2 regions of the Streptomyces sp. NPDC030820 genome follow, and region 2 is predicted to be linked to the other one. Evidence: riboswitches for the same ligand, from Rfam matches in the RefSeq annotation. Region 2 holds a riboswitch; the other holds the start of a gene.
What was found. Region 2 has a riboswitch for S-adenosylmethionine ahead of ACZ418_RS42165 (aminotransferase class V-fold PLP-dependent enzyme). Riboswitches for the same ligand answer to the same signal wherever they lie in the genome.
Positions count from the first base shown of each region.

Region 1 (4,984 bases), on a different contig from region 2:
GTAGGCGGAGATGTAGCCCTTGTCGAAGCGCATGCCCTCGGTGAGCTCGAGCTCCAGGCCGAAGGTGTTGCTCTCCTCGACGGTGATGACGCCTTCCTTGCCGACCTTGTCCATGGCCTCGGCGATCAGCTCGCCGATCTGGGTGTCGGCGGCGGAGATGGACGCGGTGGAGGCGATCTGCTCCTTGGTCTCGACGTCCTTCGCCTGCTCCAGCAGGGCGGCGGAGACGGCCTCGACGGCCTTCTCGATACCGCGCTTGAGGGCCATCGGGTTGGCACCGGCGGCGACGTTGCGCAGGCCCTCCTTGACCAGGGCCTGGGCGAGCACGGTCGCGGTGGTCGTACCGTCACCGGCGACGTCGTCCGTCTTCTTGGCGACTTCCTTGACCAGCTCGGCGCCGATCTTCTCGTACGGGTCCTCGAGCTCGATCTCCTTGGCGATGGAGACACCATCGTTGGTGATCGTGGGGGCGCCCCACTTCTTCTCGAGGACGACGTTGCGACCCTTGGGGCCGAGCGTCACCTTCACGGCGTCCGCGAGCTGGTTCATGCCGCGCTCGAGGCCGCGCCGCGCCTCCTCGTCGAACGCGATGATCTTGGCCATGTGAAGTGGTCCCTCCAGGACTGGGGGTGATTCCTTCGGACCGCGCCCGCGCCCGCGACGGACGGCTCGCCGGCCGCGTGGTTCCTTGCCCCACTTGGCCTGCGGGCCTCACCGACCCGGTCCTTCACTGTCACTCTCACCTTCAGAGTGCTAACGCCAATGATTAGCACTCGGCATGGTCGAGTGCAAGCGCCCTACGGGGTACGGCACCCCCGTCAGCCGCCCGCGAACACCGTCACCCGGGCACGACGAAGGGCCCACACCCCGAGCGAGGTGCGGGCCCTGCGAAGATGAACGAAGAACGTCGCTGACAGTCGACGCGTGCTTCAGCTGGTCGCCAGCCGGACCATGTCCGCCTGCGGGCCCTTCTGGCCCTGCGAGATCTCGAAGTCGACCCGCTGCCCCTCTTCCAGGGTGCGGTAACCGTCCATCTGGATCGCGCTGTAGTGGACGAAAACATCCGCACCACCGTCGACCGCGATGAAGCCGTACCCCTTCTCCGCGTTGAACCACTTGACGGTGCCCTGAGCCATGCCTAACTCCCCTATTACTGGCCCTTGCACAGATCCACACTTCGCGGACCCGGGTCAGACCTCACCCCCCATCGGTCGGGGGCGTGCGCCGGAACGCGTCGACCGCGGCTGAATGTATCTGTCCAACTGCCGTCTGCAACAGGTCAATCGGACGAGAATTCTGGACGGGAACGGTCCGGAATGTGGGGAGAATTCACCTGACTTCAGGGCAAGTCGGGCTCCATGAACCGCCACAAAAGCCGCATAGAACCCGCGCAGTTTGGCTACTTCTTGTCGGGTCTGCGGCATCAATACAGGGTCCCCGACCGGCGGTCCGGGAGCGTGTTCCCCAACTCTACCGCGCTCAATCACACAGAATTGCCCCCTCCGCTTCTCTCACGGAGGGGGCAATTCGATGAACAATGCGTAACTGAAGTTACCCAAGGTAACGATCAGCCGCCGGCGACGGCCGGAATGATGGAGACACCGGCGCCGTCCGGGGTCGCGGTCTCCAGGCCCTGCTCGAAGCGCACGTCGTCGTCGTTGACGTAGACGTTCACGAACCGGCGCAGCTTGCCCTGGTCGTCCAGCACGCGCGCGGCGATGCCGGTGTGGTTCTTCTCCAGGTCGGCGATGACCTCGGCGAGGGTGGCACCTTCGGCGGCCACTTCGGCCTGCCCGCCGGTGTAGGTGCGCAGGATGGTGGGGATGCGAACGGTCACGCTCATGCGAGGCCAGCCTCTCGGAAGGAGTCCAGGGTCGGTCGGATGGTGGCGGTCAGGCCGGTCCCGGCCACCGCGTCAAGGGTCTTCAGGCCGTCACCGGTGTTGAGCACCACCGTGGTCTTCGTCGGGTCCAGGACGCCGTCCTTGATCAGCTTGCGGGTGACGCCGACGGTCACACCGCCCGCCGTCTCCGCGAAGATGCCCTCCGTGCGGGCCAGCAGCTTGATGGCGTCGACGACTTCCTCGTCCGTCACGTCCTCCACGGCACCACCCGTGCGGCGCGCGATGTCCAGGACGTACGGGCCGTCGGCCGGGTTGCCGATGGCGAGGGACTTGGCGATGGTGTTCGGCTTCTGGGGACGGACCACGTCGTGGCCGGCCTTGAAGGCGGTCGACACCGGCGAGCAGCCCTCGGCCTGCGCACCGAAGATCTTGTACGGCTTGTCCTCGACGAGCCCCAGCTTGATCAGCTCCTGCAGACCCTTGTCGATCTTCGTGAGCTGGGAGCCGGAGGCGATCGGGACCACGATCTGGTCGGGCAGCCGCCAGCCGAGCTGCTCGCAGATCTCGTACGCGAGGGTCTTGGAGCCCTCGGCGTAGTACGGCCGCAGGTTGACGTTGACGAAGCCCCAGCCCTCGCCGGCCGGGTCGCCGATCAGCTCGGAGCAGAAGCGGTTCACGTCGTCGTAGTTGCCCTCGATGCCGACGAGGTCACCGCCGTAGATCGCGGCCATGACGACCTTGCCCTGCTCCAGGTCGTGCGGGATGAACACGCACGAGCGGAAGCCGGCCCGGGCGGCGGCGGCGCCGACGGCACCGGCGAGGTTGCCGGTGGAGGAGCAGGACAGGGTGGTGAAGCCGAAGGCGCGGGCGGCCTCCAGGGCCTGGGCCACCACGCGGTCCTTGAAGGAGTGCGTCGGGTTGCCGGAGTCGTCCTTGACGAACAGGCCGCCGGTGACGCCGAGTTCACGGGCGAGGTTGTCGGCCTTGACGAGCTTGGTCCAGCCCGGGTTCAGGTTCGGCTTGTCGGCCACGTCGGCCGGGACCGGCAGCAGCGGCGCGTACCGCCAGATGTTCGCGGGGCCGGACTCGATCCGGCGGCGCAGCTCTTCGGTGTCGTAGGCGGAGAAGTCGTAGGCGATCTCCAGCGGGCCGAAACACTCCTCGCAGGCGAACACCGGGCCGAGCGGGACGCGGTGACCGCACTCGCGACAGCTCAGGGCCGCGGCGGGACCGAGGTCGACGGTGGAATCGGTGGAGCTTGCAACTGTCTGCACAGCCATGGAGGCGAGGCCCTTTCTCCTCATCTTCCTCACGACGCATCTCGCCGTGAGACGGATTTGGCACCTTCCCTGGCCGGGAGCCTCGCGTGAACGAGTGCGGCTCAGGGGGGTTGCCGGGGCTTCATCGGGCCGTGTCCCTCTGCCCCTCTGGATGAGCGGTATGCGGTTGTGAGCGCCTGGCTGACCCCCGACATGCGATGGTCACCAGCGTTGTTCAAGACTGTAACCGAAGGCCAAGACAGTTGAGAGAGTCGTCCGAACCGCGAGACAACAGTGAGGAGCCGCCGACCGTGCTGGAAGAAGTCGAGCGCTGGCTGAGCACCCGCTCCTGGTCCGTGACCGATCGCCCCCTGCACAAGATCTTGGCCGCCAAGCAGCGTACGGGCCAGTCGGTGTCCGTCGTGCTGCCCGCGCTCAACGAGGAGGAGACCGTCGGCGACATCGTCGCGATCATCCGCCACGACCTGGTGGAGCGGGTCCCGCTCGTCGACGAGATCGTGGTGGTCGACTCCGGCTCCACCGACCGCACCTCCGAGGTCGCCGCCGCCGCGGGCGCCCGGGTCGTTCACCGGGACGAGATCCTGCCGCGCATCCCCGCCGTCCCCGGAAAGGGTGAGGTGCTGTGGCGCTCCCTGCTGGTGACCAGTGGGGACATCGTCTGTTTCGTCGACGCGGACCTGAAGGAGTTCTCCCCCGACTTCGTCACCGGGATCGTCGGCCCGCTGCTCACCGAGCCGGACGTGGACCTGGTCAAGGCGATGTACGACCGTCCGCTCGCCGGAACGGCCGGCCAGGGCGGCCGGGTCACCGAGCTGATGGCCCGCCCGCTGCTGAACATGCACTGGCCGCAGCTCGCCGGATTCGTACAGCCGCTGGGCGGCGAGTACGCGGCCCGGCGCTCGCTGCTGGAACAGCTGCCGTTCCCGGTCGGGTACGGCGTGGAGCTGGGCATGCTGGTGGACGCCCTGCACCTGGTGGGTCTCGACGCGCTGGCACAGGTGGACGTGGGCGTGCGCAAGCACCGCCACCAGGACGGGCAGGCGCTGGGCCGGATGGCCGCGGCGATCTACCGTACGGCCCAGCTGAGGCTGGCCCGCGGCCATCTGATCCGTCCCGCCCTCACCCAGTTCGAGCGGGGCGAGGACGGCTTCGAGCCGCGCACCTACTCGGTGGACACCGAGGAACGGCCGCCGATGGTGGAGATCGCCGAGTACGCCGAGCGCCGGGTGGCCTGAGTTGGTATACGGCCGCGACACCCGGCGTGGCCGTACGTTTGAGCGTTTCCGGGCCGGGCTAGGTTGAGGACCATGGCTTCCACGCAGGGTGCTGCCGAGAAGGCTCAGGTACTGGTCGCGTCCAACCGCGGCCCGGTTTCGTACACGGTGGACGACGAGGGGGCCGGCTCGCTGCGCGCCAAGCGGGGCGGCGGCGGGCTGGTCTCGGGGCTGTCGGCCATCGGATCGGACGCGGACTCGCTGTGGGTGTGCTCGGCGCTCGGCGACGGGGACCGGGAGGCCGTACGCCGTGCGGGCGGCGGGCTGCTGCCGGACGAGGACACCGGCGGGCAGCGGGTGCGGATGCTCGACATCGACGCGAGCGTGCACTCCGACGCCTACAACGGCGTCGCCAACTCGGTGCTGTGGTTCGTGCACCACATGCTCTACCAGACCCCGCTGGAGCCGGCCTTCGACGCGGAGTTCCGGCGGCAGTGGGCGTCGTACGAGGCCTACAACCGGGCGTTCGCCGAGGCGCTGGCCGAGGAGGCGGCCGAGGGGGCGGCGGTGCTGGTGCAGGACTACCACCTGTGCCTGGTGCCCGGGATGCTCCGCGAACTCCGCCCCGACCTGCGGATCGGCCATTT
Region 1 is NZ_JBVIEB010000004.1:498,625-503,608, forward strand. It holds gene groL (chaperonin GroEL) at 1-603, opposite strand, end outside; gene ACZ418_RS14120 (cold-shock protein) at 930-1,136, opposite strand; gene ACZ418_RS14125 (MoaD/ThiS family protein) at 1,568-1,843, opposite strand; gene thrC (threonine synthase) at 1,840-3,123, opposite strand; SAM riboswitch class I at 3,141-3,281, opposite strand; gene ACZ418_RS14135 (glucosyl-3-phosphoglycerate synthase) at 3,414-4,358, shown strand; gene ACZ418_RS14140 (alpha,alpha-trehalose-phosphate synthase (UDP-forming)) at 4,431-4,984, shown strand, end outside.
Region 1: another riboswitch for S-adenosylmethionine. It lies ahead of thrC (threonine synthase); the one in region 2 lies ahead of ACZ418_RS42165 (aminotransferase class V-fold PLP-dependent enzyme).

Region 2 (4,984 bases):
CGGTCTCCAGCGCCGCCGCCATCGCGTTTCCGGCGAACTTCGCCCGACGATTGGGGGCGAACCGGGCGTACTGCCTCAACTGGGCGGGCAGTTCGGACATGGTCAGCCCGCCGAAGCCCTCCGAGACGATCTGGACGACCCGGCGGCGCACGCCCTCGGGCAGCGGACGGTCAAGCACCTCAGCGGTGCCGTCGTCCGGCCCCCCGCCTGCGGTCTCCACCATCCGTCACACCCCACTACTTCGACTTCTTCGGGGCCGCTCCGCTCAGGAGCCGGCACCCGGCCTGTCCACGAGTTCCACCTGGTCCACCGCGTTGCACCAGCGGCACCGCACCGACTCGATGGTCTCACTGACCACCTCGCGCTCCTCCACGGTCGGCTCGCCGGCCAGATCGAGGTGGACGTACTCGACGACCTTCGAGGAACGCGTCACGTCGAACCGGGTGAGGTTGCCGCACAGGGTGCAGCGCCATCGGGTGGTGGCGGTCGGCAGGAGAACCGTCATCGTGGCTGTCCGCTTCCTTCTCGTAGTCGCTCACCGCGCCGCCGGCCGACGCGTGTGGCCGTAACCCTACGGCCTGGCGGCAACTCGCCGCTGGTCCATCCATGGCGGCGAGGCGGTCTGTCCGCGTGCGTCCCGTTACGTCATGCTCTGTATTCATGATCAGCGCGTGGAGCACGGCGGCCGGCAGGGCCTTCAGAGCGGTCCGGAGCACATCAGCACCCATGACGTACGGCCTCATCGCCCTGTGCTGTCTGCTGTTCGTCCTGGGTCCGGCCTCGGGGCTCACCCCGGCATACGGCTCCGGGGACGGGCTGCTCGCCGCGCAGCGGGCGTACTTCCGGCGCTGGGGCGTGGTGCCGGCCGATCTGTTCGCCAGACCGGTGCGCGAGGCCCTGACCCCCGCCACGGCCCTGTTCGTGCACGGCAGCTGGGTGCATCTGCTCGGCAACATGCTCTTCCTCTTCGTCTTCGGCGCGATGACCGAGGAACGGATGGGCCGGGTCGCGTTCACCCTCTTCTACGTCGGCTGCGGCTATCTCGCCCTGCTCGGCTACGCGGTCGCCAATGCCGCCTCCGAGCAGTCGCTGGTGGGCGCGTCCGGGGCGATCTCGGCGGTCCTCGGAGCGTTCCTCTACCTGTTCCCCCGCGCCCGTGTGACCAGTCTTCTGCCTTTTCTGTTCTTCCTGCCACTGCGGTTTCCCGCGTGGATCGTGCTGCCGTTCTGGGCGGCGCTGCAGTGGGCGGCGGCGCAGCAGAGCACCGACGGGCCCGGGGTGGCGTATCTGGCCCACCTCGTCGGCTTCGGTCTGGGCTTCGGCTACGCGTGGGTGCGTTACGGCCGTACCACTAGAGTGAAGTACGCCCCAGCTCCGGCACCCGAGGGAGAGAACCAGCCGTGATCACCGCGATCGTCCTCATCAAGACCAGCGTGGACCGGATCCCCGAGATCGCGGAGCAGATCGCTTCGCTGGAGTCGGTGAGCGAGGTTTTCTCCGTCACCGGCACGTATGACTTGATCGCGATGGTCCGGGTGCGGCAGCACGATGATCTGGCCGATGTCATCCCCGGCCGGATCAGCAAGATCCCCGGCGTCGAGGGCACGGACACGCACGTGGCGTTCCGGACGTACTCGCAGCACGACCTGGAAGCGGCGTTCTCGATCGGCCTGGACAACTAGGGGCGCGGCGAGCGCGCCCCTTCGGGGTGCTGATCACACCGCCGGAACGCAGCGGCCGTCCTCTGTCCGGTACGTCCACTTCGCGCCCTCGGTCACGAGTTCCCGGACCGCCGTGACGAAGCGCTCGACGTGCTCGTCCGGGGTGCCCGCGCCGAAGCTCACGCGGATGGCGTTGAGGGACTTCTCGCCCGGCGCGGCCTCGGGGGCGCCGCATTCGCCCTGGGTCTGGGGGTCGCTGCCCAGGAGGGTGCGGACCAGGGGGTGGGCGCAGAAGAGGCCGTCGCGGACGCCGATGCCGTACTCGGCGGACAGGGCCGCGGCGAAGTGGGAGCTGTTCCAGCCCTCGACGACGAAGGAGATCACGCCGACGCGCGGGGCGTCGTCACCGAAGAGGGACAGCACCCTCACCTGGGGGACCTCGGCCAGGCCCGCGCGGACCCTGGCGATCAGGTGCTGCTCGCGCGCGACCAGGGTGTCCCAGCCGGCCTCGGTGAGCGCCTTGCAGGCCGACGCGATGGAGTAGGCGCCGATCACATTGGGTGACCCCGCTTCGTGCCGGGCGGCGCTCTCGTGCCACTCCACGTCCACGCCGCCGTCCGGGCGCCGGGCCACCTTGCGGCTGGCGCCCCCGCCCGCGAGGTAGGGCTCGGCGGCGCGCAGCCAGTCGGCGCGGCCGGCCAGGACACCGGAGCCGAAGGGGGCGTACAGCTTGTGGCCCGAGAAGGCGACCCAGTCGACGTCCAGGTCACGGACGGACACGGGGTGGTGGGGGGCCAGCTGGGCGGCGTCCAGGACGATCCGGGCGCCGTGGGCGTGGGCGGCCGCCGCCAGCTCCCGTACGGGCCACAGCTCGCCGGTGACGTTCGAGGCGCCGGTGACGCAGACCAGGGCCGGGCCGTACGGGTCGCGGTCGGCCAGGGCCCGCTCCAAGGCCGCGACGGCCTGCTGCGGGGTGCGCGGGGCGTTGAGGTAGGTGACGCGGGCGTCCTGCCAGGGCAGCAGGGAGGCGTGGTGCTCGGTCTCGAAGACGAAGACCTGGCAGTCGGCCGGGAGGGCGCGGGCCAGGAGGTTCAGGGAGTCGGTGGTGGAGCGGGTGAAGACCAGCTGGTCGTCGGGGCGGCAGTCCAGGAACTCGGCGACCGTCCGGCGGGCGTTCTCGAACAGGTCGGTGGAGAGCTGGGAGAGGTAGCCGGCGCCACGGTGGACGCTGCCGTAGTACGGCGCGTAGGCGGCCACGTCGTCCCAGACGCGCTGCAGGGCGGGGGCGCTGGCCGCGTAGTCGAGGGCCGCATAGGTGACCTCGCCGCCGGTGACGAGCGGGACGGTGACATCCCGCCCCAGAACGGGCAGCGGGGAGCAGACGGACTGGTCGGAGGCAGCGGTGAAGACGGACATGGGTGAACTCCCGTGAGGACGTACGAGAAAAGACGTACGTGAAGAAGAGGAAAAGGGTGTGCGGAGGCGGGGCTCGGCGGCCCTATCGCATTCGCTTGCTCACGGAAGGCTCCCTCGATGACCAGGACCCCTGGTCCCGCGCTCTCAGCAGCGCGCGAGGGGTCCGCGCTTGCCGTAGACCTCGCTGCCTACGGCCTGGTCCTCACCCGGGGCACCCCGCCACGGACGGAGGGTTGCCGGACAGCCGGCCGGGGCCGAATGGCTGTCACTCATGACCTGGTACAGGAACGTACGGGAAATGATCGCCGTCCCGCAACCCGAGTCCGGATTGCGGGACGACCGTCGGTGACCGCTAGGCGTTGCTCGCCGCCACCCACCGCTCCAGCGTCCGCTTCGCCGCCCCCGAGTCGATCGACTCCGCCGCCTTGGCCATGCCGGCCCGCAGCTGGTCGGCGAGCGGGGCGTCCGTCGGGTGCAGGGCCACGAGGGCCGCCGCCGAGTTCAGCAGCACCGCGTCCCGTACGGCCCCCGTCTCACCGTCGAGCACCCGGCGGGCGACCTCCGCGTTGTACGACGCGTCCGCGCCGCGCAGGGCCTCCACGGGGACGAGGTCGATGCCGACGTCCCTCGGGTCGAAGGTCTCCTCGGTGACCTTGCCGTCCCGGACGACCCACACCCGCGAGGTGGCGGTCGTCGTCAGCTCGTCCAGGCCGTCGTCGCCGCGGAAGACCAGGGAGGAGTTGCCTCGCTCGGCGAGGACGCCGGCCACGATCGGGGCCATCCGCAGATCCGCCACGCCGACGGCCTGGGCGCGGACCCTGGCCGGATTGGTCAGCGGACCGAGGACGTTGAAGGTCGTACGGATGCCCAACTGGCCACGGGCTGCGGCCACATGGCGCAGCGCCGGGTGGAACTTCACCGCGAAGCAGAAGGTGATCCCGGCCTCCTCGGCGACCTGCGGGACCCGTTCCAGCGGGAGGTTCAGATTGACGCCCAGCTTCTCCAGCACGTCCGACGCGCCCGACGCCGAGGACGCCGCCCGGTTGCCGTGCTTGACGACCTTCGCGCCGGAGCCGGCGACGACGATCGAGGACATCGTGGAGATGTTCACCGTCTTGGCGCCGTCACCACCGGTGCCGACGATGTCGACGGTCTCCCCCGGCACCTCGATGACGTTCGCGTGGGCGTACATCGCGCGGACGAGCCCGGTGATCTCCTCCACCGTCTCGCCCTTGGCGCGCAGGGCCACGGCGAATCCCGCGATCTGCGCGTCCGTCGCCTCCCCGCGCATGATCCGGTCCATCGCCCATGCCGTGGCGTCCGCGCTCTGGTCCCGGCCCTCCAGCAGGGCGTTCAGTACCTCGGGCCAGGAACGGCCCGCCGCGGTGTCGCCTCCAGCGGGGGTCACAGCGCTCATCAGCCGCTCCTGGTGTCGTGAGAACAGTGTGATCCCAGCCTATCCACCCCAGGGCACGGCGAAGGGCCCCGTCCGTAAGCCGGACGGGGCCCTTCAGCGTGGCGTGGCGACGCGGTGATCAGTGGTGGCCGTGGCCGCTCGTGATCTCCTTGTACTCCTCGACGGTCGGCTTCGGGATCTGGTTGTCCTCGCCGTAGTAGGCGTTGGACAGCTTCACCCGGAGCTTCTCCGAGGCCGGCACCTTGCGCTCGACACCGTTCTCGTCGACCGTCGGGCCGATCTCGGCCGGCACGTACTGGTGGTGGGCCGTGAGGGTGTGCAGCTGCTCCTGGCTGAGCGCCTCGTGCACCTCGATGAACTCACCGTGCGGCAGCCGCTTGATGATGCCGGTCTCGCGACCGTGCAGCACCTTGTCGCGGTCGCGACGCTGCAGACCCAGGCAGATCCGCTTGGTGACGATGAACGCGATGATCGGGCCGACGAAGAACCC
Region 2 is NZ_JBVIEB010000029.1:24,489-29,472, forward strand. It holds gene ACZ418_RS42145 (NYN domain-containing protein) at 1-223, opposite strand, end outside; gene ACZ418_RS42150 (hypothetical protein) at 266-505, opposite strand; gene ACZ418_RS42155 (rhomboid family intramembrane serine protease) at 661-1,404, shown strand; gene ACZ418_RS42160 (Lrp/AsnC family transcriptional regulator) at 1,401-1,682, shown strand; gene ACZ418_RS42165 (aminotransferase class V-fold PLP-dependent enzyme) at 1,716-3,077, opposite strand; SAM riboswitch class IV at 3,238-3,354, opposite strand; gene trpD (anthranilate phosphoribosyltransferase) at 3,430-4,494, opposite strand; gene qcrB (cytochrome bc1 complex cytochrome b subunit) at 4,613-4,984, opposite strand, start outside.